Regions from separate parts of the Streptomyces sp. NPDC047706 genome, predicted to be linked through region 2. Evidence: riboswitches for the same ligand, from Rfam matches in the RefSeq annotation. Region 2 holds a riboswitch; each other region holds the start of a gene.
The links. A riboswitch is a leader RNA that binds a small molecule or an ion and turns the genes downstream of it on or off. The one in region 2 is predicted to bind cyclic di-AMP.
Positions count from the first base shown of each region.

Region 1: it holds a riboswitch for cyclic di-AMP, as region 2 does, so the genes downstream of both, ACGF8A_RS31660 (M23 family metallopeptidase) here and ACGF8A_RS18530 (transglycosylase family protein) in region 2, are expected to answer to the same signal.
Region 3: it holds a riboswitch for cyclic di-AMP, as region 2 does, so the genes downstream of both, ACGF8A_RS27365 (transglycosylase SLT domain-containing protein) here and ACGF8A_RS18530 (transglycosylase family protein) in region 2, are expected to answer to the same signal.
Region 4: it holds a riboswitch for cyclic di-AMP, as region 2 does, so the genes downstream of both, ACGF8A_RS29455 (peptidoglycan DD-metalloendopeptidase family protein) here and ACGF8A_RS18530 (transglycosylase family protein) in region 2, are expected to answer to the same signal.

Region 1 covers NZ_JBIDCW010000036.1:47,669-54,709, reverse strand. Annotated here, with positions in the region: gene trmB (tRNA (guanosine(46)-N7)-methyltransferase TrmB) at 1-757, shown strand, start outside; gene ACGF8A_RS31665 (PrsW family intramembrane metalloprotease) at 800-2,107, shown strand; gene ACGF8A_RS31660 (M23 family metallopeptidase) at 2,211-3,257, opposite strand; cyclic di-AMP (ydaO/yuaA leader) riboswitch at 3,269-3,448, opposite strand; gene ACGF8A_RS31655 (PP2C family protein-serine/threonine phosphatase) at 3,664-4,920, opposite strand; tRNA gene ACGF8A_RS31650 (tRNA-Met) at 5,080-5,153, opposite strand; gene ACGF8A_RS31645 (dihydrofolate reductase family protein) at 5,239-6,369, opposite strand; gene ACGF8A_RS31640 (MarR family winged helix-turn-helix transcriptional regulator) at 6,563-7,041, shown strand, end outside.
Region 2 covers NZ_JBIDCW010000014.1:95,620-102,660, reverse strand. Annotated here, with positions in the region: gene ACGF8A_RS18545 (nucleoside triphosphate pyrophosphohydrolase) at 1-822, shown strand, start outside; gene ACGF8A_RS18540 (cytochrome P450) at 819-2,117, shown strand; gene ACGF8A_RS18535 (transglycosylase family protein) at 2,262-3,392, shown strand; cyclic di-AMP (ydaO/yuaA leader) riboswitch at 3,598-3,777, shown strand; gene ACGF8A_RS18530 (transglycosylase family protein) at 3,781-4,476, shown strand; gene eno (phosphopyruvate hydratase) at 4,792-6,072, shown strand; gene ACGF8A_RS18520 (septum formation initiator family protein) at 6,183-6,659, shown strand; gene ACGF8A_RS18515 (DUF501 domain-containing protein) at 6,701-7,041, shown strand, end outside.
Region 3 covers NZ_JBIDCW010000026.1:93,645-100,685, forward strand. Annotated here, with positions in the region: gene recQ (DNA helicase RecQ) at 1-585, shown strand, start outside; gene ACGF8A_RS27350 (M56 family metallopeptidase) at 883-1,821, opposite strand; gene fahA (fumarylacetoacetase) at 1,997-3,208, opposite strand; gene ACGF8A_RS27360 (HAD family hydrolase) at 3,564-4,442, shown strand; gene ACGF8A_RS27365 (transglycosylase SLT domain-containing protein) at 4,406-4,879, opposite strand; cyclic di-AMP (ydaO/yuaA leader) riboswitch at 4,883-5,060, opposite strand; gene ACGF8A_RS27370 (CocE/NonD family hydrolase C-terminal non-catalytic domain-containing protein) at 5,342-5,986, opposite strand; partial or broken gene ACGF8A_RS27375 (hypothetical protein) at 6,075-6,185, opposite strand; gene ACGF8A_RS27380 (hypothetical protein) at 6,307-6,618, opposite strand; gene ACGF8A_RS27385 (hypothetical protein) at 6,823-7,041, opposite strand, start outside.
Region 4 covers NZ_JBIDCW010000030.1:90,059-97,099, reverse strand. Annotated here, with positions in the region: gene ACGF8A_RS29475 (aspartate aminotransferase family protein) at 296-1,723, shown strand; gene ACGF8A_RS29470 (helix-turn-helix domain-containing protein) at 1,862-2,482, shown strand; gene ACGF8A_RS29465 (DUF6126 family protein) at 2,479-2,598, shown strand; gene ACGF8A_RS29460 (tyrosine-protein phosphatase) at 2,601-3,398, opposite strand; cyclic di-AMP (ydaO/yuaA leader) riboswitch at 3,971-4,126, shown strand; gene ACGF8A_RS29455 (peptidoglycan DD-metalloendopeptidase family protein) at 4,131-5,108, shown strand; gene ACGF8A_RS29450 (SGNH/GDSL hydrolase family protein) at 5,341-6,126, shown strand; gene ACGF8A_RS29445 (TetR family transcriptional regulator C-terminal domain-containing protein) at 6,165-6,782, opposite strand; gene ACGF8A_RS29440 (Glu/Leu/Phe/Val dehydrogenase dimerization domain-containing protein) at 6,836-7,041, opposite strand, start outside.

The DNA.
Region 1 (7,041 bases), on a different contig from region 2:
GGTGCGGGCCAAGGGGGAGCCGCGTTTTCCGGACGGGCCCAAGGCGGATCCCGCCGGGTCGCACTTCGAGCGCCGGATCCGGAGTTTTCAGCCACGGCGGAGCCGGGTGACCTCGGGGCAGGCGGACGCGTTGCAGCGGCTGTGGCCCAAGTGGGGGCTGGACATCGACGGCTCGCGGGTCCTGGACCTGGCCGAGCTGTTCGGCAACGACAACCCCGTCGTGCTGGAGATCGGCTTCGGCATGGGCGAGGCGACCGCCCGGATGGCCGCCGCCGACCCGGACACCAACATCCTCGCCGTGGACGTACACACCCCCGGCCAGGGCAACCTGCTCAACCTCGCCGACCAGAGCGGCACCGGCAACATCCGGGTGGCCAACGGCGACGCCATCATCCTGCTGCGCGAGATGCTGACCCCCGACTCGCTCGACGGGCTGCGCGTCTTCTTCCCCGACCCCTGGCCCAAGAAGCGCCACCACAAGCGGCGGCTGATCCAGCCGGAGTTCCTCACCCTCGCCGCGACCCGCCTGAAGCCGGGCGCGCTCCTGCACTGCGCGACGGACTGGGAGCCGTACGCCGAGGTGATGCTGGAGGTGCTCACCGCGCACCCCGATTTCGCGAACACCCGGCCCGACGGCGGCTTCGCGCCACGCCCCGGCTTCCGCCCGCGCACCCGTTTCGAAGGGCAGGGGCTGGAGAAGGGACACGTGGTGAACGACCTGCTCTTCCGCCGCGTGGCTCACGAAGGTCAGCCGTAAAACGTTCCCTCGTTCGATCCTCCCCTCGTTAGGGTCAATGCCGTGGCGACCAGTCCCCCGTACCCGACGAATCCCGGCATCCCCCTCGGCGGCCCCCTGCACGCGCACTGGTGGCACCGGCGGTGGGTGCGGTACGGCGCGCTGATCACGCTGCTCGCGCTGTCCGGCCTGGTGATCCTGGCCCTGGTCCGGGAACAGACCGGCACCCAGGGCTTCCTGGTCGGCCTCGGCCTCGCGGTCCTGCCCGTGCCGCTGCTCATAGCCGTCTTCCGCTGGCTGGACCGGCTCCAACCCGGCCCCTGGCGGAACCTGCTGTTCGCCTTCTCCTGGGGCGCCTGCGCGGCCGCGCTGATCGCCATCGTCGCGAACAGCTTCGCGACCAGATGGATAGCGACCGCGACCGCGGACCCGACCAGCGCGGACACCTGGGGTGCCACGGTCATAGCCCCGGTCGTCGAGGAGTCCGCGAAGGCGGCCGCGATCCTGCTCCTCTTCCTCTTCCGGCGCCGCGACTTCACCGGCATCCTCGACGGAGTCGTCATCGCCGGGGTCACCGCCACCGGCTTCGCCTTCACCGAGAACATCCTCTACCTCGGCACCGCGTTCGGCACCGACCAGCTGGCCGGCCACAGCGGGATCGCCTCCGTGACCGCCGCGACGTTCTTCGTGCGGGTCGTCATGTCGCCGTTCGCACACCCCCTGTTCACCGTGTTCACCGGCATCGGCTTCGGCATCGCCGCGCTCGCCGGGGAGCGCCAGCGGCTGCGCCGCGTGCTGCTCCCGCCGGCGGGGCTGCTGCTCGCGATGGGCATGCACGCCCTCTGGAACGGCTCGGCGACCTTCGGCGACTACGGGTTCTTCGCGGTGTACGGCGGCTTCATGGTCCCCGCGTTCGGGCTGCTGACCTGGCTGGTGATCTGGACGCGGCAGCGGGAGCTGCGCACCGTCCGCGAGGAGCTCCCGGCCTACGTCGTGGCCGGCTGGATCTCGCCGGCCGAGCCGTTCGCCCTCGGCTCGATGCGGGCCCGCCGACTGGCCCGCGAGTACGCGGGCCACCACCTCGGCAGACCGGCCGCCCGGGCGGTCTCGCAGTACGAGGCGTACGCCACGTCCCTGGCCTTCCTACGGCACCGGGGCCGCCGGGGCCGGGCCCGCGCCGACTTCGTCGTACGGGAACGGGAGCTGCTCCAGGAGCTGTGGAGCCGCCGGGAGATCGCCCGCCCGGCCCTGGAGTACGCGGCTCGGATGACCGCCCCGCCGATGCCGGTGCTGATGCCACCGGTGTACGGCTGGGCGCCGGCGCACGGGCACGCGGCGCCCTACCCGGCGTACAACCCGTACCGGTCGTAGGGGCGCGCGCCGGTCTCCGGACAGCCGAAACCGGCCGCCCTGACGTCGGGGGGTCGCCGTCAGGACCGCCGGGGTTCGTGAGAAGCGCGTCCGGAGGAGGCCCTCAGGGGTTGAGGCCCTTGCTCTGCAGCCAGGCCAGCGGGTCGATGCCACCGGAGTCGCCGGTGTGCACCTCCATGTGCAGGTGGGCCCCGGTCACGTTGCCAGTGGCGCCCACGCGGCCGATCACCTCGCCGGTGGTGACCGTCTGCCCGACGCTGACGCCGATCGACGACTGGTGGGCGTACCAGATCTCGGTGCCGTCGTCGAGGGTCAGCACGGTCTTGTAGCCGTACGAGCCGTTCCAGCCGGCCTCGGTGATGGTGCCGCTGTGCACGGCCTTCAGGGGCGTGCCGGTCGGCGCGGCGAAGTCGAGGCCGGTGTGGTAGCCGGACGACCACAGGGCGCCGGCCTGGCCGAAGGTGGAGGTGAGGGTGTACGAGGAGGTCGGCAGCGTGAACTGCTTGGCCAGCGCGGCGAGTCGCTCGGCCTCGGCCTTCTGCCGGGCTTCCTCCTCGGCCTTGGCCTTGGCGGCGGCAGCCTTCTCCTTGGCCTCCTTCTCCGCCTTGGCCGCTGCCTCGGCGGCGGCCTTCTCGGCGGCGGCGACGGCCTCGGCGGCGGCCTTGGTCGCGACCTGCTCCTGCTGCTGCTCGGCCTGCGCGATGATGCGGGCGCGCAGCGTCTCACCGGCGCCGGTGGTGCCTTCCGCGGTGTCCGCGGTGGCCGTGGCGAGGCTGCTGAGCGGGGCACTCGCGGTCGAGGTGTCGGCGGAGTCGGAGTCGTCGGATATCAGCGAGCCGACGTTGGGCAGGTCGGGCATCGAGATCGACACCGGCGGCTTGCCGGTGTTGGCGCTCGCCATGCCGCCCGCGCCGACCGCGGCTATGACGCCGACGCCGAGAACGGTGGAGCTGCGGGCGAGTCCACCGCCGCGCTGCTTGCTGACGCGATGCCGGCCGCGTACGGGGCGGATGGTCTCCGCGGTGGGGTTCCACTCCTCCCACGGGCCCCCGTCGGTGCGCTGTGCGCCGTAGACGAACGTCTCGGTGCCGTCGGCGGTGCGCTGATCCGGCACGAACGGGGCCTGTGGGGCAGGCCGGTTGGACGCCACGTGGGCGTGCTCCTTTCCTTCCTTCTCGCCTACCGGGTTAGCTGACGGGTTCGGAGCAGGAAGGTCTCCTACGCGCGTAAACCAGCCGTGCTTCCACGGCGGCATACGCCCGATTCACCCCAAGATGGTGGTTCCCCGGTTCCCTTGTGCGGCCGGTGAGGGCCTCGCGCGGGATTCGGCGCGTGCGCACGGAGCCGCCTCTTGTGACGGCTGGGACGACCGCGCTGCGTTATCGGACGTTAATAGAACCGGGGCCTGATTTCCAAGCTGTTCCACTTGATCTTTAACGTTTCCTGCCAGGACGTACAGGGCCATGAGCGGCGAAAATCGGGCGAGTTGACCGCCACGCAGAGCGATCTCCACATCTGACCGTGTGTCAGTTGTTATGCGGAGGGCTTCCGTTCGATCACCCGCGGTGACAGTCGCCCTGCGGGCGCCGCACGGCGAGCAGTGCCATGTCGTCGGTGGTGCCGCCCCCGCTGTGCCGGCGGACCTCGTCGGCCACCACGCACAGCAGCTCCCCGGGCCCGCGGAAGGTCCGGCCGGCCAGCCCGGCCACCGGGTCGTAGAAGGCGCCCCGCGCGTCGCGGGCCTCGGACAGGCCGTCGGTGTACAGCAGCAGCGTCGCCCCGCCCGGGAACGGCGTCTCCTGCGCACGGTCCGGCCAGGTGCCCAGCTCGCCCATCCCGAGCGGCAGCGCCGGTTCCTGGGCGGGCAGCGCGCTCACCGTGCCGTCGGCGTACAGCATCAGCGGCGGCGGATGGCCGCGGTTGAGGATCCGTACGACACCGGCGTCGTGCGGAAGCTCGGCGAGTACGGCGGTGGTGAACTCCTCGAAGGCGTCGATGCCGTCCCGCCGTGAGCCCTCGCGCGTCAGCGCCCGCTCCAGCCGCTGCGCGACCGCCGCCAGCGTCGTCTCGTGCTCGGCGGCCTCCCGGAACGCCCCGATGACCACCGCGACCGCCGCCACCGCCCCCATGCCCTTGCCGCGCACGTCCCCGACCACCAGCCGTACGCCGTAACGGCTGTCCTGCACCGCGTAGAGGTCGCCGCCGATGAAGGCGTCCGCCTGGGCGGCCTCGTAGCGCGCGGCGATCTCGAACCCGCCGATCCGCTCCATCGGCTCCGGCAGCACCGCCAGCTGGGCGGCCTCCGCGATCTCCCAGGCCGAGTCGAGGCGGGCATGGCTGCGCCGGACGAGCCGGTTGATCAGCACGGCGAGAGCGGCGACCGTCGCCACCGTGACCGCCTCGGTGAGCGGCTCGACCTCCAGGGCGTCGCCGAACCGGATGTTCATGACCACGACCACCAGGAGGGCCACGACGCCGGTGAGGACCGTGGCCCGGCAGGACAGCAGGGGGGCGGCGATCAGCGGGGCGGCGGTGAACAGGGGGGCGCCGGTGAAGCCGCTGGGGGTCAGGTAGTCGTAGCAGCCGCCGATGACGAGGAGCAGGGCGGGGAGGAGGCGGACGAAGGTGCGGGCGTAGGAGATCGGGCGCTCCTCGGGGGGCGGCACGGGTGGCACCGGGCGGGAAAGCGACGGAGGGCCGCCCCGGCCGCCCCGGCCGGCGGGGCCGGGCGCGGCGTCGCGGGCCGCGTCACCGGGGACGCGGTCGCCGGATCTGGCGTACGGCCGCTCTCCTTCTCCCTCCGCAGGCCGCACTCTCGTCTCCCGTTACGCAGGTCGTCGCACCTGTCCAGGGTTCCTGGAGCGGACGCGGGGGACCAGCCGGACGGGCCGACCGGATGACGGAGGCCGCCGGCGTCCGGAAACGACTCGGGGCCGGAATCCATGATCTGGATTCCGGCCCCGGGCCTTCAGTAGCGGGGACAGGATTTGAACCTGCGACCTCTGGGTTATGAGCCCAGCGAGCTACCGAGCTGCTCCACCCCGCGTCGGTATGACACCAGTGTACGCCATGCGCGGGACGCTCCGCGCCACGGTTTCCGCAGGCCCACGCCGCCAGGACCTGGAGGTCCCTCACAGGGCCAGATGCCGGTTGGGCTCCTTGGCCGCCTCCTCGTACTCCGGAACCACCACCACGTCCACCCCGGCCCCCGCCAGAACCCCGCTCCCGTCGGCCCCCGCCACGAACGTGTCCGGCTCACGCCAGGCCGTCACCACGCGCCCCACCCCGGCGTCGAGGATCAGGCGCGCGCAGGGCCGGGGCCGGGAGGCGCGGTGGGTGCAGGGCTCCAGGCTGGAGTACAGCGTGGCGCCGGGCAGCCGGGGGTCGGCCGCGTCGATCTTGGCGAGCGCCGCCTCCTCCGCGTGGACGACCGGGTCACCGCCCTCCCGGGAGTGGCCCCGCGCGAGCTCCGTACCGTCCTCGGCCACGACCACCGCCCCGACGCTGAACGCCGACTCCGAGGGCGGGCACAGGTCCGCCAGCTCGCAGGCGAGGGCCAGCCAGCGGCGGTCGGCGGACGCGGCGAGGGTGCCGGTGCCGGGGGCGGTGGGCTCGTAGCGCATGAGGACCACGTCCTCGATCCGCCGGGTCTCGACCAGGCGCAGGCGTCCGGACTGGTACCGGCCCGGGCCGAAGAGGCGGGGCGCTGAGGGGTCGCCGACGAAGAGGGGAGCGAGCACCAGCTGGAGTTCGTCGGCGAGGCCCTCCAGGAGGAGCTGGGTGTGGACGGTGCCGCCGCCCTCGACCATCAGGCGGCTCACGCCCCGTACGTCGTGCAGATGCGCCAGGACCGCACGCCAGTCGAGCCTGTCGCCGAGGGCGACCACGTTTGCGGCCACGGGGTCGCCCTTGAGACGCCGGGCGCCCTCCGTCGTCGTATACACGACCTTTTCGCCTCCCGTGTGCCAGAAGTTGGCAGCCGGGTCCAGCTCGCCCGTGCCGCTCACCGTGACCTTGAGGGGGTACTCCGGCTTCCCCGCCGCGGTCCGGGCCGCCCGGCGTTCCGGGGAGTTGACCAGCAGCCGCGGGTTGTCGGCCCGGATGGTGCCGGCGCCGACGAGGATCGCGTCGACACCGGCACGCACCTCGTCGACCCGGTCGAAGTCGGCAGGGCCGGACAGGAGGAGGCGGTCGGGGCCGGTGTCGTCCAGGTAGCCGTCGAGGGACACGGCGGCTGACAGCAGCACGTAGGGGTAGGGCATGGGCGCACTCCAGGTCGGGGTCGGGGGACGGCGGTCCGGTGACTGGGCGGGCCGGCGGCTTGCGGGCGGGGGCTCTGTTTGAGCGGTCCGGCTCGCGGGCTGGGCGGCTTGTGCGGGTCGTGGGCCGGGCGGCTTGTGCGGGTCGTGGGCTGGACAGCTTGGTTCAAGTTTTAAGCAAACCTACACTGGCGGCATGACGACTCGCTGGCTCACCCCGCAGGAGCAGCGCGCCTGGCGCGCGTACATCGGGGCCACCCTGCTCCTGGAGGACACGCTCGACCGGCAGCTCCAGCAGGAGGCCGGCATGCCGCACATGTACTACTCCATCCTCGCCAATCTCTCCGAGGCCCCGGAACGCCGGCTGCGGATGACCGACCTCGCGGAGCGGCTGAAGATCACCCGCAGCCGCTTGACGTACGCCGTGACCCGGCTGGAGAAGGACGCACTGGTGCGGCGCGAGGAGTGCCCCTGGGACAAGCGGGGCAGCGTGGCCGCGCTCACGGACGAGGGCATGACCACGGTGGAGCGGGTGGCGCCGGGCCACGTGGCGACGGTGCGCGCGACGCTGTTCGACCATCTGACCCCGCAGCAGGTGGGGCAGCTGGAGGAGATCTTCACGGAGGTCGCGCAGGCGCTTCAGGATGCCGGCGCGGGCGGCGCGGCCGGCGACGT
Region 2 (7,041 bases):
GACCTGTGCGCCGGCGGGCGGACCGTGGTGGTCGTCGCCACCGGCGAGGGCGAGCCCGTCCTCACGGACGGCCTGGCGCGGCTCGCCGGCAGCGGGCGCGTCCACATGCCCGAGCTGGAGCTGCTGCCCGCCTCCTACGACCTGCCCGGCGCCCGCCTCCTCGACCTCGTCCAGGTCATGGACCGCATCCGCGCCGAGTGCCCCTGGTCGTCCCGGCAGACCCACGAGGGCCTGGCGAAGTACGGCATCGAGGAGGCGTACGAACTCGTCGAGGCGATCGAGGAGGGCGAGCGGGACGAACTCCGGGAGGAACTGGGCGACGTCCTGCTCCAGGTCGTCTTCCACGCCCGGATAGCCGAGGAGGACCCGGACGCCCCCTTCTCCATCGACGACGTCGCCGCGACCATCGTCACCAAGCTCATCCACCGCCACCCGCATGTCTTCGGCGAGGAGACCGCGTCCACCCCGGAGGAAGTGAAGGAGCACTGGCTGCGCACGAAGGCCGAGGAGAAGCAGCGGACCTCGGTGACCGAGGGCATCCCACTGCACCAGCCCGGCCTGGCCCTCGCGGCGAAGCTGGCGTCCCGGGTGCGCACGGCGGGAATCGACGTGCCGCTGCCGTCCGGCGAGGGCGTCGGGTACGAGCTGCTGGCACTGGCGACACGCGCCGAGGCGGAGGGCGTGGACCCCGAGGCGGCCCTGCGCGCGGCGGCGCGCGCCTACCGGGACGCGGTGCGGGCCACCGAGGGGACCGGCCCCCAGGGCCTGCCCGACGAGGCTCTCGGTGACGGGTCCGACGCTGCGGATACCGTCGAGGAGTGACCGACCAGCACCACCACCCCGACCCGCCCGCGCCCGGCTCCACTCCCGCGCCCGAACTCTTCACCTGGGAGTTCGCGACCAACCCCTACCCCGCCTACGCCTGGCTCCGCGAGCACGCCCCGGTGCACCGGACGCAGCTGCCCAGCGGGGTGGAGGCCTGGCTGGTCACGCGGTACGCCGACGCCAAGCAGGCGCTCGCCGACCCGCGGCTGTCGAAGAACCCCGCGCACCATGACGAGCCCGCGCACGCCAAGGGGAAGACGGGTATCCCGGGTGAGCGCGAGGCCGAGCTGATGACGCATCTGCTCAACATCGATCCGCCGGACCACACCCGGCTGCGCCGGCTGGTCTCGAAGGCGTTCACACCGCGCCGCGTCGCCGAGTTCGCCCCGCGGGTGCAGGAACTCACCGACGACCTCGTCGGCCGGTTCGCCCGCGACGGCTCCGCCGACCTCATCCACGACTTCGCCTTCCCGCTCCCCATCTACGCCATCTGCGACCTGCTCGGTGTTCCCCGCGAGGACCAGGACGACTTCCGGGACTGGGCGGGCATGATGATCCGGCACGGCGGCGGGCCGCGGGGCGGGGTCGCGCGGTCGGTGAAGATGATGCGCGGCTACCTCCTGGAGCTCATCCACCGCAAACGAGCCACGCTCCCCGCCGAACCCGGGCCCGACGAGGACCTGATCTCCGGCCTCATCCGCGCCTCCGACCACGGCGAGCACCTCACCGAGAACGAGGCGGCGGCCATGGCGTTCATCCTTCTGTTCGCCGGTTTCGAGACGACCGTGAACCTCATCGGCAACGGCACCTACGCCCTCCTCACCCACCCCGGACAGCGCACCCGCCTCCAGCAGTCCCTGGCCCGCGGCGAAGGGGCCCTGCTCGAGACCGGCGTCGAGGAACTCCTGCGCTACGACGGGCCCGTAGAGCTCGCCACCTGGCGGTTCGCCACCGAGCCGCTCACCGTCGGCGGCCAGGACATCGAGACCGGCGACCCCGTCCTCGTCGTACTCGCCGCCGCCGACCGGGATCCGGAGCGGTTCGCGGACCCGGACACCCTCGACCTGGCGCGCCGCGACAACCAGCACCTCGGCTACGGGCACGGCATCCACTACTGCCTGGGCGCGCCGCTGGCCCGTCTGGAGGGGCGGACCGCGCTCGCCACCCTCCTCACCCGCCTCCCGGACCTGCGACTCGCGGTGGATCCGGGTGAATTGCGGTGGCGTGGGGGGCTCATCATGCGGGGGCTGCGGACGCTGCCGGTGGAGTTCACGCCTGCGCAGGAAACGTGACGCACTTTCAACTATGTGATCTTCACGTGATCTGTGCGGCATTAACTTGTGACAAGTGATCGTCTGCCTATACGTTCACCCATCAGCGCGGCCCCCTGCTTCACCCGCCGCGCAGGTCCCCGCTGTCGCGCGAAAGGTCCCCGCATGCTCTCCGGGAACGGTCGTCACCGTCGCCCCCGCCAGGCACCCGCTCTCGTCGTCGCGGCCGGAGTGACCGGCTCCGCCATCGCCATCCCGCTCCTCGGCGCCACCGGTGCGAGCGCCGCCGGCGGAACGACCTGGGACCGGGTCGCGGAATGCGAGACCGGTGGCTCCTGGAGCGCCGACACGGGTAACGGCTACTACGGCGGGCTGCAACTCTCCCAGCAGGACTGGGAGAAGTACGGCGGCCTCATGTACGCCACCAGCGCGGACCGGGCCAGCCGTTCGCAGCAGATCGCCGTCGCCGAGAAGGTCCTCGCGGACCAGGGCGTCGGCGCGTGGGCGACCTGTGGGCCGCTGGTGGGGCTCGACGTGGACACCGAGTCGGCCGCGGTCGACACAGGGGTGGCCGATGACGCCTCCAGTACGCCGTCGCACGCGAGATCCGGCGGTTCGGGAAGTCTGTCCGACTCGCTCGGCCTGTCCCACTCGTCCGGCCGTGGCCATGCGGACGGCTCCAGCGGTTCCGGCGGCTCCGGTGGCGGCGATGAGTCGAACGGTTCGAGTGCGCCCACGGATTCCACGAGGTCGTCGAATCCGGCAAACCCCACGAATTCCACTGACTCCACTGAATCCGGCGAACCCGGTGGATCCGGTGAATCGGGTCAGTCCGGCCCGTCCGGCGGTTCCGCTCCGCAGGAGACCGACGGATCCACCTCTCCCGATTCCAGCGGATCCCCCAGCTCCGGTGAATCTCATGAATCGGGCGAAACACCCTCAAATTCCCCGTCTTTCGACGTGCCTTCGAGCACGCCGAGCACCTCGAACCTCACCGACACCGGAGCCCTCGGCACCGGCAAGCACCGTGGGAGCAGCGCGGACGAGGGTGACAGCCGGGTCGGCGAGTCCGCCGGGCGGCACGCCTCGCGCGGAGCCGTCGGCACCCGTGCGGCCGTCGACAGTTCGTACACGGTCCGGGACGGCGACAGTCTCTGGAGCATCGCCGACTCCCTTGACGTGCAAGGCGGATGGGCCGCGCTGTACGCCGGGAACAAGGGTGCCCTCGGTGCCGACCCCGACCACATCGTCCCCGGTCAGGAGCTCAACGTGGGCGCGGAGCCGGCCGGCGGGTAGGCCCGGAATCGGCCTGGGGGTAGCGGGAGTTCGCGTCACACTTCGAGCCGAATGTCCGTTTTGGCGAAAGTGTGGGATGAGTCTCAGAAGCCCTGATCGTCTTTGAAATTCCGTCGATCGCCTGTCTACGGTCATGACCGCTCGTCAACGCGAGCCCCGGTCGCCGCAACGCCGAATCCTGCCAGCGGCCGCCCGGGAACAGTCGTCGCGTCAAGCGCCGTAGGCAGGAGCGGGGGACCCAAGGTAAGTGCCGGGCCCGGCAGTTGAGGAGACTCAGCGCCGGAACCGGCTCGGGGTGAAGCCGCGCCTCCCGGGGAGGTGTGGCCGGGCAACTCAACCGGCCCGAACCCGACAGCTCACCTCGCAGGCGTCGGTGAGGGGATCGACCATGCTGTTTTCCAGCAAGGGCAAGCACCGTCGTCCGTCCAGGACCGTTCGCGCGATCGCCGCGGTCGGCGTCACCGGTGCCGCCGCCGTCGCCGCGCCGCTGATGGCCGCCGGCAGCGCCTCCGCCGCCACGGCCTCCGAGTGGGACGCCGTCGCGCAGTGCGAGTCCGGTGGCAACTGGTCCATCAACACCGGTAACGGTTACTACGGCGGTCTGCAGTTCTCCGCCTCGACCTGGGCCGCGTACGGCGGCACCCAGTTCGCCTCCACGGCCGACCAGGCCTCCAAGGAGCAGCAGATCCAGATCGCCGAGAAGGTGCTCGCGGGTCAGGGCAAGGGCGCCTGGCCGGTCTGCGGCAAGAGCCTGTCGAACGCCGCGTACACCGGCGGCGGCTCCTCGCAGAGCGCCGAGCAGAACACTCAGCAGAGCACCGAGACCAGCACGCGTGCGACCGAGGAGCAGCCGGCGTCCCGCTCGCAGGAGCGTCCGGCCGCCAAGGAGACGGTGACCACGCCGACCGGCGACAAGGTGAAGAAGGGCGACGGCGAGTACAAGGTCGTCGAGGGTGACACCCTCAGCACCATCGCCGCCGAGCACGACGTCAAGGGCGGCTGGGAGAAGCTGTTCCAGCTGAACAAGGACATCGTCGAGGACGCCGACCTCATCTTCCCGGGCCAGCAGCTGCACCTGAAGTAAGAGGGGACTCGCAGCCGACCCTCAGCGCCCTCACATGAGTGGCCTCCACGCCGGAGGCCACTCAGGCTCCCGTGAGGGTTCCCCCCGTCCTCACGGGCTCCCCGCCCCGGTGCGTGTTCCCCCGTACGCGCCGGGGCGGGGCTTTTTGTGTCACCGTTGGGCATCGGCGTCTTTGTTTCGTTCGGAAACAATTTACTCTCGGTTCCGTCCACGAGATGGGCGACCGGCTGGCCGATCGCACGGAGCCGGTTAGGCTCGTCTCGCAGAGCCGCTGCGGTCCTGCTAAACCGCGTCACATCCACGAAGGAGATGCTCGTGCCGTCCATCGACGTCGTCGTAGCCCGGGAAATCCTGGACTCCCGAGGCAACCCCACGGTCGAGGTCGAGGTCGGCCTCGACGACGGCAGCACGGGTCGTGCCGCCGTTCCGTCCGGCGCTTCCACCGGCGCCTTCGAGGCCATCGAGCTCCGCGACGGCGACCCCGACCGCTACCTCGGCAAGGGCGTCGAGAAGGCCGTCCTCGCCGTCATCGAGCAGATCGGCCCGGAGCTGGTCGGTTACGACGCCACCGAGCAGCGCCTCATCGACCAGGCGATGTTCGACCTGGACGCCACCGACAACAAGGGCTCGCTCGGCGCCAACGCCATCCTCGGCGTCTCGCTCGCCGTGGCGCACGCCGCCTCCGAGGCCAGCGACCTGCCGCTGTTCCGCTACCTGGGCGGCCCCAACGCGCACCTGCTGCCGGTGCCGATGATGAACATCCTGAACGGCGGCTCGCACGCCGACTCCAACGTGGACATCCAGGAGTTCATGATCGCCCCGATCGGCGCGGAGTCCTTCTCCGAGGCCCTGCGCTGGGGCGCCGAGGTCTACCACACGCTGAAGAAGGTCCTGAAGGGCAAGGGCCTGGCCACCGGCCTCGGCGACGAGGGCGGCTTCGCCCCGAACCTCGGCTCCAACCGCGAGGCCCTCGACCTCATCCTGGAAGCGATCAAGGAAGCCGGCTACACGCCCGGCGAGCAGATCGCCCTGGCCCTCGACGTCGCCGCCTCCGAGTTCTACAAGGACGGCGTCTACACCTTCGAGGGCAAGGACCGCACGGCCGCCGAGATGACCGAGTACTACGCGGAGCTCGTCGACGCGTACCCGCTCGTCTCCATCGAGGACCCGCTGTTCGAGGACGACTGGGAGGGCTGGAAGACCATCACCGACAAGCTCGGTGACAAGGTCCAGCTCGTCGGCGACGACCTGTTCGTCACCAACCCGGAGCGCCTGGCCCGCGGCATCGAGGACGGCGCCGCCAACGCCCTGCTGGTCAAGGTCAACCAGATCGGCTCGCTCACCGAGACCCTGGACGCCGTCGAGCTGGCCCAGCGCAGCGGTTTCAAGTGCATGATGTCCCACCGCTCCGGCGAGACCGAGGACGTCACCATCGCCGACCTCGCCGTCGCCACCAACTGCGGCCAGATCAAGACCGGCGCCCCGGCCCGCTCCGAGCGCGTCGCCAAGTACAACCAGCTGCTGCGCATCGAGGAGATCCTCGACGACGCCGCGGTGTACGCCGGCCGCAGCGCCTTCCCGCGCTTCAAGGGCTGAGCGACGCCCTCGTAGGAAGCGTCGTACGTACGTCCCCGCACCCGGTCCCGTACCGTGTGCGGGGACGTACGCGCGTGTGCACCACGCAGGCATGGGGAGGCGAGAGCCAGATGGCCGTGAAGGAACGCGACCGTTTCTCCACCGCGACCAGGCTCAGGCTGCTCGGCGAGCAGACCGCGGCCCGTGTCTACCGTTCCCAGACCCGCCGCCAGGCCCGCCGCTCCCGGCTCACCGGACGCGCGGCCCTGCTCGCCCTGGTCGTCTGCTCACTGGTCGTCGCGCTCGCCTACCCGATAAGGCAGTACGTCGCCCAGCGCGCCGAGATCGACGATCTGCGCCGGCAGAAGCAGCAGGCCGAGGCGCGGGTCGAGGAACTGCGCGACCTCAAGGCACGCTGGCAGGACGACGCGTACGCGGAGCAGCAGATCCGGCAGCGGCTGCACTACGTGATGCCGGGCGAGACCGGCTACATCGTGATCGACCCGGACGCCGCCACACAGTCCCGCTCCGACCAGGGCACGGCCGACCGCCCCTGGTACGCGAACGTCTGGGACGGGGTCGACAAGTCCGACGCCGCCCACCGCTGAGCCGGTCGCCTCCGGCCGGTGAACGTAACAGAGAGACAGGTATGGAAACGCCCCCGCCGCCCACCCCGCGCACCGAGCCCACCGACGCCGACGTCGAGGCCTTCAAGCAGCAGCTCGGGCGGCCGCCGCGCGGACTGCGCGCGATCGCGCACCGGTGTCCGTGCGGGCAGCCGGACGTCGTGGAGACGGCCCCCCGGCTGCCCGACGGCACGCCCTTCCCGACGCTGTACTACCTGACGTGCCCGCGGGCCTCGTCGGCCATCGGCACGCTGGAGGCCGAGGGCGTGATGAAGGAGATGACGGCCCGGCTGGAGACCGACCCGGAGCTCGCCGCCGCGTACCGCGCCGCCCACGAGGACTACATCCGGCGCCGGGACGAGAT
Region 3 (7,041 bases), on a different contig from region 2:
CTCTCCGTCTTCGGCATCGGCGAGGAGCTGACCGAGGGCGAGTGGCGGGGCGTCGTCCGGCAGTTGCTGGCCCAGGGCCTGCTCGCGGTCGAGGGGGAGTACGGCACGCTGGTGCTGACCGAGGCCAGCGGTGCGGTGCTGCGGCGGGAGCGGGAGGTGCCGCTGCGCAAGGAGCCGAAGAAGCCGGTGAGTTCGCGGGCGGGGTCCTCCCCGTCCGGGCGGAGCGAGCGCAAGTCGAAGGCCGCGGCGGTGGAACTCCCCGAGGAACTGCTGCCCGCCTTCGAGGCGTTGCGCGCCTGGCGCGCCGAGCAGGCCCGGGAGCAAGGCGTCCCGGCCTATGTCATCTTCCACGACGCCACGCTGCGGGAGATCGCTGTGGCGTGGCCGAAGTCGGTGGCCGAGCTCGGCGGCATCAGCGGGGTCGGAGAGAAGAAGCGGGTGACGTACGGGGAGGGTGTGCTGGCGGTGCTGGCCTCCCTGGACGGATCACCCGGCGGCGCGGCGACGCCGACCGGGGAGCAGGGTGCGGACGACTGGCCGGAGTCGGAGTCGGAGCGGGAGTCGGAGCCGGACGACTGGATGTAGGGGGCGGGGTGCGGGCGGCGCACGCGGCCCAGGCTTCCCGCGCCGCCCGCACCGCGTGGGCCCTGACGCCGCGATCGGGGCGCCGTGCACGGGGGTGGCTGACCGCCGCCCGGCGTTCTCCGTGCCCGGGTGGCGGTGACGGCGGTACGGCGGCGTGGCGGACCTCGGCGTCCGGCGTCAGGCGGTCGCGCCGTCGGGCCCGCACTCGGGCGGATGCGTCGGCGGGCCCGCCTTCAGGCGGCCGCGTCCTGGGACGGGGAAGGGCCGGGCTGTCTTGATCGGGTCGGTCGCGCGGCGTTACGACAGTGCCGTCAGGCCGGGGGCGAAGGTGATCAGCAGGGGGAGCAGGGGGACCAGTGCCGCCGCGGTCGTCGTCAGGGCCCGGTGCCGGCGGTCCAGTCGGGCGGGCGGCTCCAGCAGACGGTCCACGCGTTCGCCCAGGAGGCGGTGGCTGGAGGCGCAGGAGAGGACGCCCCGGTGCTGGTTGAGTTCGATCAGGGCGAGCGCCGTGGTCAGGTGGCCGCACCGGCGGGAGGCCGTGTCGTCGGCGGAGAGTTCGACCAGGCGGTGGGTCTGGTCGCAGAAGTGGGCGAAGAGGGGAACGCGCGGGAAGCCGGTGGCCAGCGCGGTGGACAGGTGCAGCAGCCAGTCGTGTCGGGCGCGGGCATGGCCGCGCTCGTGGGTGAGGACGGCGTCGAGCTGGTGGTCGGTGAGCCGGTGCAGCGCACCGGTGGTGACGATCAGCTGGGGCGGACTGCCCGGCATCCACCAGGCGTCGGGATACTCGTCCTCCAGGACGAGCAGCGGTCCCCGGACAGCGGGCAGGCCGGCCGGCAGGTCGGGGGCGCGTTCCCGCAGGTGTGCGCGGGCCCGGCCGCGGCGGCGCCGGGCCTCGAACAGCTCGCGCACGAGCATCGCCGTGGTCCACGCGGCGCCGCAGGCCAGCGACAGGGTCAGCGCGGCGGCCCAGGGCGGCGCCGCCGAGAGGTCGTAGGCGGCGGCGACGCTCGGCGGGGCGGGCGCGAAGACCTGGTCCCGCACGGTCTGGAAGACGGCCGCCGCGCCCAGGACCAGCGCGGTCAGACAGCACAGCAGGACGGTGGCGACCAGGCACTGCCACACCCACAGCCCGATGACGGGCTCCCGTTCGGGCCACGCGGCGCGGACCAGCGTACGAGGGGCCGGTACGGCGGCCGTCAGGGCGACGACGCTCAGCAGGAGCAGGCAGAGGGTCATGCCACGGGCTCCGGATCCTGGTCGGGAGTGGGGCGGCTGGGGTGCGGTGCGGGCGGCGGTCGCGCGCCGTACGCCTCACGTGTCCGCGCCGTACGTGGCGCGCACCGCCCGTCCGTCAGTATGACGGTGCCGGGCGGCCGGAGTCAGCGCCGAAGCCGTCGCTGTCGCGTAAACCTCACCCCGCCACGACACGTCCCGTGACCTCACCGAGCCCGACGCGTACCCCGCCGGCCCCCGGGGCCCAGGCGGTCATGGTCACGACGTCGCCGTCCTCCAGGAAGGTGCGCTTGCCGTCGGGCAGTTCGAGGGCGTCGCGGCCGTTCCAGGTCAGCTCCAGGAGTGAGCCGCGTTCCCCCTCGGCCGGGCCGCTGACGGTGCCCGAGCCGTACAGGTCGCCGGTGCGCAGGGATGCGCCGTTGACGGTCATGTGGGCGAGTTGCTGCGCGGCCGTCCAGTACATGGTGGAGAAGGGCGGCTCCGAGACGACGTGGCCGTTGAGGGCGACGGAGATACGCAGGTCGTAGCCGCCGGGCTCCTCCTCGGAGTCGTCCAGGTACGGCAGCAGGGGGTGCGTCCGTTCGGGCGGAGCCACCCGCGCCTCGTCCAGCGCGTCCAGCGGGGTGATCCACGCCGACACCGAGGTGGCGAAGGACTTGCCGAGGAACGGGCCGAGAGGGACGTACTCCCAGGCCTGGATGTCGCGGGCGGACCAGTCGTTCAGCAGGCACAGGCCGAAGACGTGGTCGCGGAAGCCGGACTGCGGCACCGGCGTGCCCATCGCGGACGGGACGCCGACCACGAAGCCGACCTCGGCCTCGATGTCCAGCCGGACGGACGTACCGAAGACCGGCGCGGTGTCGGCCGGGGCCTTGCGCTGCCCGGAGGGGCGGACCACGTCGGTGCCGGAGACGACGACCGTGCCGGAGCGGCCGTGGTAACCGATGGGCAGATGCTTCCAGTTGGGTGTGAGGGAGTCGGCGGCGTCGGGACGGAAGATCTGGCCGACGTTGCGGGCGTGGTTCTCGGACGCGTAGAAGTCGACGTAGTCCGCGACCTCGAACGGAAGGTGCAGGGTCACCGAGGACAGGGGGTGCATCAGCGGGGCGAGGGACTCGCGGTGTGACGGCACCGTGACCCAGGCGGTGAGCGCGCGCCGGACGTCCGACCAGGCCGTGCGGCCGGCGGCGAGCAGCGGGTTGAGGGTCGGGCGGGCCAGCAGCTCGGCGTACGGGGAGCCGAGCGCCAGGGCGGCCGCACCGGCGTCGAGGACGTGGCCGCCGAGGCGGACACCCACCGTGCGTTCGGCGGACCCGGCGGGTGAGAACACGCCGTACGGAAGGTTGTGCGGACCGAAGGGGTCGCCCTCGGGGACATCGAAGGGGGGCATGGGGTGCTGCCTCACTTTCGTACGCGCGGTCCATGCGGTCGCTGATCACGTTACGACTGCGGCACCTGTCTTGGGCAGTGCGTGAAACGCGTTGAAGATACTGAATGTCCTGAATGGCGCTCCACATCTTCGTGCCGGAGCGTCCCGCCGACCCGTCGCCACGACCGCCCCCGAACCGTCAGTGCAGTGAGAACAAGCATCGCACCGGCCACTGACAACAGGAGGCGGCACCCTGCGGGCACGGATGACGAACCCGGCGTACGTCCTCCCGGCACCACGTGGGGGGGTGAAAAGCAGACGGTGTGAAGGTAGTTGGGAATGAACGGTGCGGGTCCGGTGTCCGTATTCTCGGATCATGGCCGCACCCATCGCATATGCCGCGCGCACTGAGTACGCGCCCGCCGACTACGCCCTCATCGCCACCGACCTGGACGGAACGCTGCTCCGCGGCGACGACACGGTCTCGGACCGTTCGCTCGCCGCGCTCGCGCGGGTCTGCGCGGCCGGAGCCCGGCATCTGGTGGTGACCGGCAGGCCGGCGCCGAGGGTGCGACCGCTGCTGGAGCTCCTGGGCGGCGGGGGGCTCGCGGTGTGCGGGCAGGGCGCGCAGTTGTACGACGCCGGCGCGGACCGCCTGCTGTGGTCCGTCACGCTGGACCGGGAACTCGCGGAGACCGCGCTCGGCAAGATCGAGGCCGAGGTCGGACAGGTGCACGCGGCCGTCGACCAGGACGGGGTCGACGGGCTCACCCTGATCGAGCCCGGGTATCTCATGCCGCACCCCACGCTGCCGGCGGTGCGGATCGATCGCCGCGACGACCTGTGGTGCGCGCCGATCAGCAAGGTGCTGCTGCGCCATCCGACCCTGTCCGACGACGAGTTGGCGGCGGTGGCCCGCACGGTGGTCGGCTCGCTGGCGACCGTCACCATGTCGGGGCCGGGAACGGTCGAGCTCCAGCCGTGCGGCATCACCAAGGCGACGGGACTGGCGCTGGCGGTCCGGCACCTGGGCCTCGGCCCGGAACGGACCATTGCCTTCGGGGACATGCCCAACGACATCCCCATGTTCGACTGGGCGGCGCACGGCGTCGCCATGGCCAACGCCCACCCCGAGCTCAAGGCGGTGGCCGACGAGATCACCCTGTCGAACGAGGACGACGGCGTCGCCGTCGTCCTCGAACGGCTGCTGGCCGAGGCTCAGTACGGGCCGAAGACGTTGTCGATGGAGCCGTAGCGGTCGGCCGCGTAGTTGCAGGCGGCGGTGATGTTGGCGACCGGGTCGTAGGGGTCGTAGGCGGTGCCGGGCACGTGGTAGGCCGCGAAGGTCGGGTCGATGACCTGGAGCAGGCCCTTGGAGGGGGTGCCCTTGGCGGCGTTGGAGTCCCAGTTGTTGATGGCGTTCGGATTGCCGGACGACTCACGCATGATGTTGCGGTAGATGCCGTTGTACGAGCCCGGGATCCCCTGCTGCTCCATGATGTCGAGCGACTGGCGGATCCAGCCGTCCAGGTTGTTCGGGTACGTCTTGACCGAGTTGACGGCCGTGGGCGTGGCGGCGGACGCGGTGGTGGCGCCGACGAGCGGCAGGGCGAGCAGGGCGGCGCCGGTACCGGCGACGGCGAGCCTGCGGGCGATGCGGGCGGTGCGACTGTGCTGACCGTTTGCAGTCATGGGGACTGTCCTCTCCGGCGCCTGCGAGGTGAGCTGTCGGGTTCGGGCGGGGAGGTGCCCGGCCGCCTCTTGCGAGTGCGACTTCACCCCGAGCCGTTCCGGTGTGCCGTGCGGTACGGCCTCCGGTCCGGCGATCCACCTGGGTCCCCCGCTCCTGCCGTGCGGTGAGTGAGTCCGTCATGGGTGGCTCGGGCGGCGGCAGGATTCGGCGTTCCGCCCGACTGGCCGGGAACGTATGCGAGAGCACATGTCCGAAACAAGTGGCGATTTCACCTATCACAGGATTTGATCTTCGAATCGCCTGTTTGGCCCTCTTGATCCTTTGCGCTCGGCAACGGCCAACTCGGCCGTGTGCAAAGGCGGGTCGCGGGGTCCGTGTAAGGAAATCGTGAAGCTGCCCGAGTGAGCCAAGTCACGCGCATGCAGAAGAATGGCAAAGCGGGCAATAAGCCCAAATCCTAGTTAACTGGCGGTCCGTGGAATTCGCTTTTCCCGCGCGCGATGGAAGACCACTTCGGCGCTATCGGTGCAAATCACCCTATTCAAGGTCAAAGAATGCTCTGCCGTGCAGGCGGTCTCCGACCGTGTGCGGATCGTCGTGTCCCAGGCCAACTCCGGGCGGTGCTGCCGGATAGGCCAGTCCGAGCGGCTGCGGGCCGGCAGCGGATCGTCCTCGCGGACGGTGTACGTCTCCAGCGCGTCCTCGGTGAACTCCAGGCCGTCGGGGTACATGCGCGTGCCGCCGCAGCGCGGGTCGGCCTCCGGCCGCCGATCCCCCTTGGCCACGTCCCGCACGGCCAGCCGCTCCGGGCGCGGTTCGTCGAGCGTGGCCGGGTGGGCGACGCCGAGCGGCCCGTACTGCTCCGGTTCGTCGGAGGTGAGGGGCGGGGCCACGGCACGCGCGCGTACCGGCAGTTCGAGAGCGCTGCCGCAGGGGTCCACGGTGAAGCCAAATGACGAGTCCGGCTGGGGCCAGATCCAGGGCCGGTGCGCGCAGGAGAGGGCGAGGCGGATGCGGTGGCCGGGTGGGAAGGCGTACCCGATGCCGCTGAGTTCGAAGGTGACGTCCTCGGTGGCTCCTGGGGCCCCACGGCGTGACCCGGTCACGCCCCTCGCGCGCGGAGAGGTCCATCACAACGTCCGTCGGGACGCCCTCGCTGTCGCCGTGCCCGCGCACGTCGACGCGGACGGAGGCGTAGCCATGGCCGGTGTACCAGGGGTGGCGCTGATGTCCGCGGCGCGCGGTCCAGTCGGTCAGGCGGTACGGGAGGTACTCCAGGAGCGCGGGTACGGGCTCGCCGGTGATCGGGCGTCAGACGCGCGCGTACAACCGTGTTCCGTCGGGCAGCGGGATACGGAGGTCCTGATGAGTCGTCTCGCAGGGGAAGGACGTACGGATGCGCGTGAGTGTGACCCCAGGGATGGCTTCAGCGGACCGGGAGCGTCGTGCGGCGCAGCCGGGGTCCGGTGGGCGGCAGGGCCATCACGAGGGTGGGCAGGCCGCCGAGGACCACGCAGGTCGCGATCGAGACCAGCGGGAGCAGGGCGACCACGAGGCCCCTGGTCGGCGAGTCGTACGCCCCGACCGGCACCGCGAGCGCGACGGCGAGTGCCGGCCCCGTGGTGACCGGGCGGACGGCACGGCGTGTCGCCCGCGGCGGGAGCGCGCACTCCGTCGCGCGTTTGCGCCCGGCCAGGTGGCGGCTGCCGATGAAGTACTGGACCAGGCCGAACGTCATGCCGGTCGCGGGAGCCCAGAGGCCCCGGTGCCGGCCCTCGCGCCCGCCCGGCCGGTCCGTGACCAAAGAGCCCGTGGAGGCGCCGATGCCGATGGCCGTGCAGCTGAGGGGGAAGCCGGCGTGCGTGCGGCGGCGTCTGCCGCCCGTGGTGGCCGCGTAGGGCGTGAGGAGCCCGCTGCCCGCGCCGATCAGGCCCAGGCCAGCTCAGGTCGTCGCCGTGGCGGGCATGGCCATGGCGTGGGGCCCGCAGGCGATCGGGATGCCGGATCGGAGCACGGCGGGGTGGAAGCCGGGGACACGGCCGGCGGCGACGGAGACCGGACAGGCGAGGGTGCCGTGGGCGACCGAGACGGAAGCATCCGTTCCGGTGGAGATGTCCGTGCCGCCCTTCGTGGTGGACATGCCCGTGCCGCCGTTCGTGAC
Region 4 (7,041 bases), on a different contig from region 2:
CCGTCGGTATCGACGGCCACCGCCCAGTGGTGCCCCTTGCCGGCGTCGATGCCGACCCATATGCGTGCATGCCGCGTGGTCAACCGTGTCGCTCCTGTTCCTCCGTGCCCAGCACTTTCGTGGTCCGAGGAGCACTCCGCCAACAGGTCCTCAACCAGCGATACCCGCAGTTCTCAATCAGCAGTCGGAGCGTCCCGAAGGACCGGGCGGCCATTCTCCTAGAGCCATTTCAGGCAACCACCGCATCAGCCACACCCGGTCCTCCCGGACCGCCTCACATTCTTAAGGACCCCGCATGACCACCGCGGAATCCGCCACCCCAGCGCCGGAGCCGGTGCCCGGCGGCGCATTCGACCTCGGTGCGCTGCTCGCCGGGCGTGGGGCCGAGCGCTACGAGCTGCACGCCCGGCACCTCAACCACCAGCTGCCGCGCATGCTGCGCACCATCGGCTTCGACAAGGTCTACGTGCGGGCCGAGGGCGCCTACTTCTGGGACGCGGACGGCGGCGACTACCTGGACATGCTGGCCGGCTTCGGGGTGATGGGCCTGGGGCGCCATCACCCCGTCGTCCGCAAGGCCCTGCACGACGTGCTGGACGCGCAGCTCGCCGACCTCACCCGGTTCGACTGCCAGCCGCTGCCCGGACTGCTCGCCGAGCGGCTGCTCGCCCACAGCCCGCACCTGGACCGGGTGTTCTTCGGCAACAGCGGCACGGAGGCGGTGGAGACCGCGCTGAAGTTCGCCCGGTTCGTCACCGGCAGGCCCAGGGTCCTGTACTGCGCGCACGCCTTCCACGGCCTGACCACCGGCTCGCTCTCCGTGAACGGCGAGTCGGGCTTCCGGGACGGCTTCGCCCCTCTGCTGCCGGACACCGCGGTGGCGCTCGGCGACCTCGACGCGCTGGCCCGGGAGCTGAAGAAGGGCGACGTCGCCGCGCTGATCGTGGAGCCGATCCAGGGCAAGGGTGTGCACGAGGCCCCGCCCGGCTACCTGCGGGCCGCGCAGGAGCTGCTGCACCGGCACAAGGCGCTGCTCATCGCGGACGAGGTGCAGACGGGCCTGGGCCGCACCGGCGACTTCTACGCCTACCAGCACGAGGAGGGCGTCGAGCCCGACCTGGTCTGCGTCGCGAAGGCACTCTCCGGCGGATATGTGCCGGTGGGTGCCACGCTCGGCAAGGACTGGATCTTCAAGAAGGTCTACTCGTCGATGGACCGGGTGCTGGTCCACTCGGCCAGCTTCGGCTCCAACGCCCAGGCCATGGCGGCCGGTCTGGCGGTGCTGTCCGTCATGGAGAGCGAACAGGTCGTCGCGGGCGTCCGGGCCACGGGCGAGCTGCTCAGGTCCCGGCTGGCCGCGCTGGTCGACACGTACGAACTGCTCGCGGACGTGCGTGGCCGTGGACTGATGATCGGCATCGAGTTCGGCCGGCCCCGGTCGCTGAAGCTGCGCAGTCGCTGGGCCATGCTCCAGGCCGCACGCAAGGGGCTCTTCGCGCAGATGGTCGTCGTCCCGCTGCTCCAGCGGCACCGGATCCTCACCCAGGTCTCCGGCGACCACCTGGAGGTGATCAAGCTGATCCCCCCGCTGATCATCGGGGAGCGGGAGGTGGACCGGTTCGTGGAGGCCTTCACGGCCGTGATGGACGACGCGCACAGCGGCGGCGGGCTGTTGTGGGACTTCGGCAGGACGCTCGTGAAGCAGGCGGTGGCCAACCGCTGACGCCGGGGTCCGGCTCCGGGCTCTGCCTCTGACGCCGGGGTCCGGCTCCGGGCCCCGGCGTCAGCGTGGCCCGGCACCGGGTTTTGCCCTAGAGGCAAACGATTTGCCCATGAGGCAACGATCCGGCTGAATGGAGCCATGAGCTCCTCCTCCGAGCCCGGGGCCGAGCCGGCCGTATCACTGCCGGCCGTCGCCCCGCAACTCCGTGAACTGCGTCGGCGCGCCTCCCTCACCCTGGAGGCCGCCGCTCGCTCGGCCGGGCTCTCGCCCGCCCACCTGTCCCGGCTGGAGACGGGGCAGCGCCAGCCCTCGCTGCCGATGCTGCTGTCCCTCGCGCGTATCTACGGTACGACCGTTTCGGACCTGCTCGGCGAGATGGTCGCCGACCGGGACGCCGTCGTGCGGGCCGCCGACATGGAGCCGAGCGGCGCCGGCGGCTGGACGTACTGGCAGGCCGGCGCGTCCGGGCGGGGCATGCAGGCCCTGCGGGTGCATGTGCCCCACGGCTCGCAGGGCGACATCGTGCGGGTGCACGCCGGTGAGGAGTGGCTGTACGTCCTCGAGGGACGGCTGCGACTGCGCCTCGGGGACGCCGCGCAGCGGCTCGGACCGGGTGACAGCGCCCACTTCGACTCCCTGACCCCGCACCGCATCGCCGCCGAGGACCCGGGCGGGGTCGACCTCCTCTTCGTCCACACTCTGCTGCAGAGCCCCACGGCCGCGCTGTGCCTCGGCCCTACCACGGGAGACATGCCATGACAGACATCGAGCAGAAGATTCCCCGGGGCATCTGGGTCCGGTTCGTCATCTACATCGTGGCGGGACACCTCTTCGCCGGCTTCCTCTATCTGCTGTTCGAGGTCGGGGCCAAATAGGGTCAGTCGAGCAGGCGCTCCCGCAGCCGTTCCCGGGTCCCGGCGGTTACGCCGAGCCCCTGCGCCAGGTAGGTGTCGACGTCTCCCCAGGTCCCCTCGATGGTCTCGAACGCAGCCGTCAGATACTCGGCACGCGCGTCGAAGAGCGGGCTGAGCAGCTCCATGATCTCCGCGGAGTAGGCCGAGTCGGAGCTGCCGCCCCGGTGCACCTTGTAGCGGCGGTGCTTGGCATTGGACTCCAGGTAGTCGGCGAGGATCGCCTCGCGCTCCACGCCCAGCGCGAGCAGCGTGACGGCGATCGACAGCCCGGCGCGGTCCTTGCCCGCCGCGCAGTGCATCAGCGCGGGGACGCTGTCCTCGGCGATCGCGTGCAGAACCTGGGAGTGCTCGCCGGTGCGCTCCTTGACGATCATGCGGTACGAGGTGACCATCCGGTCCGCGGCCCTGCCGTCGGCCAGGACCTCCCGCAGCTGCTCCACGTCGCCGTCCCGGACCATCTTCCAGAACTCCGCGCCGTCCGCCGGGTCGGTCAGCGGCAGGTTGACGTTGCGCACGCCCGGCAGCTCGATGTCCGGGCCTTCCAGCTTCTGGTCCGCGGCGTTGCGGAAGTCGAAGATCGTGTGCAGTCCCAGCGAGGCGAGGAACGTGGCGTCCTGCGCGGTCGCGTGGGCGAGGTGGCCGCTGCGGAACAGCACTCCCTGCCGCACCCGGCGCCCGTCCACCGTCGGCAGTCCGCCCACGTCACGGAAGTTGCGCACTCCGGCCAGTTCGGGCTCGGTCGACGGCACGTGCTGCGTCACGGGGGCTCCCTCCCATCGGCCCCGCCGGCGCGGCTCGTCGACGGGCACGTCTTGACGATACGACACGGATTCCCGCGGCCATGAGTTGTTCTGAGGCGGTCAGGGGAGCACGATCTGCCCCCGCGAGCCGTACACGCGACAGAGCGGTACGAATGCGGAGAATCGGGCGAAATGTGCGGGATGCTTTCATGCCGCGATGCGGGTCGCATCCCGAAGAGCCCCTCGGCCCCTGAATGCGACTGCTTTCCCGCCGCGTCACGTATGGGTGATCTGCCCGAATTGAGCTCTTCATTCCAACTCTGTCTGAAATAAGGAAACCTGGAGCAGGGTCACGTGAGCAGCGTCATATCCGTGACCGAGAGTCGTCTGTCACGCATGTGTAATTCACATGCCTTTCAAGGGCGTTTACGGAAATCACACGCCCTCCGATGCACGGAGTGTGACCGGAATTCGGGTGAACGGATCACGAAAACGGCGTTCCGGCGGAACCTCTTGCTTGTCCCGTTGCGTCGTGGTCGCTTACGTTCCACACCGATCCGGGCGGACGCCTAATCCTGCCGCCGCCCGGTGCCCGCGCAAACCCACCCGTGTTCGGCAGGAGCGGGGGACCCACAGGTAGTTGCCTGTTCCGGTTCCCGGAACGGCTCGGGGTAAAGCCTCGTCCCGACGCGGCCGGACATCTCCAGTCCGCACCCGACAGCTCACCTCGCAGGCGCCGGAGAGGAATTCGCCATGCCCGCGAAGGGTAAGCACCGCCGTCCGAAGACCCAGCGCTTCGCCCGTTCCATCGCCGTCGCCGGAACCGGTGGCGCCGCACTCGCCCTCCCGCTGATGGGGGCCGCCGTCGCCCACGCCGCCACTCCCCAGTCCGCCGCGGAGAAGGCCGTCCAGTCTGTCCCGGTCCAGAAGACGGCAGTGCAGCAGCAGTCCGCCGCAAAGCAGTCCACCGCCAAGAAGGCCGGTGCGCGGACGTATTCGGTGAAGGCCGGCGACTACCTCTCGAAGATCGCTGACGAGCAGAACGTCAGCGGTGGCTGGCAGCGGCTCTACGAGGACAACCGTGAGGCGGTGGGCCAGGACCCGTCGCTCATCCACCCCGGTCTGAAGCTCACGATCGGCGCGAAGGCCGCGGCGAGCGGCGGCAAGCAGTCGACCGCGCCGTCCTCCGCCGCCGCTCCCTCCGCCCCGGTCGAATCGCCGGCCACGACCGAGGCGTCGCAGTCCTCGAACGCGTCCGAAGCCGCGGCGAACACGTCCGAGGCCCCGGCCTCCACCCAGGCCGCGGACACCGCCACCTCCACCGGCTTCTCCGCCCCCGTGGACGGCGCCGGCGTCGGTACCGCCTACCGTGTGGCGGGCAGCATGTGGTCCAGCGGCTACCACACGGGCGTCGACTTCGCCGCGCCGACCGGCACCCCGCTGAAGGCTGTCGGCGCGGGCACGGTCGTCTCCGCGGGCTGGGCCGGCGCGTACGGCAACCAGGTCGTCATCAAGCTCGCCGACGGCTACTACGCCCAGTACGCCCACCTGTCCTCGCTCTCCGTCTCCAGCGGCCAGAGCGTGACCGCCGGCCAGCAGATCGGCCTCTCCGGTTCGACCGGCAACTCCACCGGCCCGCACCTGCACTTCGAGATCCGCACCACGCCGGACTACGGCTCGGACGTCGACCCGGTCGCCTACCTCGCCTCCAAGGGCGTCGCGATCGGCTGACACACGCGCCGCTCACGCCACCGAGGGCCGGACCCCGAACCCCGGGGTCCGGCCCTCGGTGCGTCCGGAGTCCGCGGCCGTTCCGGCCTGCGGCTCTATTCCGCAATTGACCAATCCTTTGACCGTGGCCCTTCTCACCGTCCGTCAACCCCTTCCTACGGTCGCGTAGGTCACATTCGAAGGGGAATCATGTCCCGACGTGGCAGACGATTCGAAGAGTGACAGCAGATCAGTGATCGGGTCGTACGTGGCGGTGGGGGACAGCTTCACCGAGGGCGTCGGCGACCCCGGCCCCGACGGGGCGTTCGTCGGCTGGGCCGACCGGTTCGCCGTACTGCTCGCGGACCGCCGCCCCGAGGGCGACTTCCAGTACACCAATCTCGCCGTGCGCGGCAGGCTGCTCGACCAGATCGTGGCCGAACAGGTTCCGAGGGCCGTCGAACTCGCGCCGGACCTGGTGTCGTTCTGCGCCGGCGGCAACGACATCATCCGCCCGGGCACCGACCCGGACGACGTGGCCGAGCGCTTCGAGAGGGCGGTCGCCGCGCTGACCGCCGCCGTCGGCACCGTCCTGGTGACGACCGGCTTCGACACCCGGGGCGTCCCCGTGCTCAGGCATCTGCGCGGCAAGATCGCCACCTACAACGGCCATGTGCGGGCCATCGCCGACCGGTACGGCTGCCCGGTGCTCGACCTGTGGTCGCTCAAGTCCGTCCAGGACCGCCGAGCCTGGGACCACGACCGGCTGCACCTGTCTCCCGAGGGGCACACGCGCGTGGCGCTGCGTGCCGGTCAGGCCCTCCGCCTCGCCGTCCCCGCCGACCCGGAGCAGCCCTGGCCGCCGCTTCCGCCGCGGGGCACCCTCGACGTGCGCCGGGACGACGTGTACTGGGCGCGTGAGTACCTGGTGCCGTGGATCGGCCGGCGGCTGCGCGGTCAGTCCTCGGGTGACCACGTCACAGCAAAGGGGATGCTGTCGCCGGACGACATCAAGACGCGGATCGCGTCCGTGGCTTGAGGCGTCCACCGGACAAGCGCGACGGAAGTGCCGGCGGCTCAGCGCCGCCCGGCCGTCGGCACCTCCGTCAGCCCCAGTTCCCGGGCCAGCGCCTCGTCCACCCACTCCTGGGCACGCGCGCGGGACACCGCTCCCGCGTAGGACGTGATCTGCACGGCCAGCCCGTCGAGCAGGGCGGTCAGGCGCAGGGCCGCGCCCGTGGGGTCCGCGCAGCGGAACTCGCCGGCCGCCACACCCTCGGCGATGACCTCGGTGATCGCCGCCTTCCACCGCTTGTCGAGGTCCCGGGTGACCTCCAGCAGCGCGGGCTCGCGCAGCGCCGCCGCCCAGCCCTCGATCCACAGCCGCCAGCCCTTGGCCGGGCCCGTCGGCGCGTACCAGCGCACCGCCGACCGCAGCCGGCGCAGGGCCGTCGTGCGCCGCCCGAGCAGCTTGCCCAGATGGGCGAGATCGTCCTCGGCGGCGTACGCGAACGCGGCGGCGACCAGCTTCTCCTTCGTCGAGAAGTGGTACAGCACCAGCGCGTTGCTCACACCGAGCGCGGAGGCCACATCGGCGATCCGCACCGCCGCCACGCCCCGTGCCTCGATCTGCTCCACGGCGGCGCGCAACAACTCCTCGCGCCGCTCCGCCACGGTCAACCGCACTCTCGCCACCCCGTCACCCTAACGGGCCACGTCCGGCCGGTGGCCGGGCGGTGACCCTCCCGTCAGCGGTACGACCCGAAGCGCTCCGCGAGCAGCGGCAGCCGGTCCGCGGCCACGGCGTGCGCGGCGGCACGCGGCGTGCTCCCGTCGGCCTCCGCACGTGCCAGCACCACGTCGGTCAGGGCGCGCATCGCGCGCCGCGTGTACGCGAACGCCTCGTCCGCGTCCGCGCCGATGTCGCCGAACAGCGTCCACCACCACCAGGCGT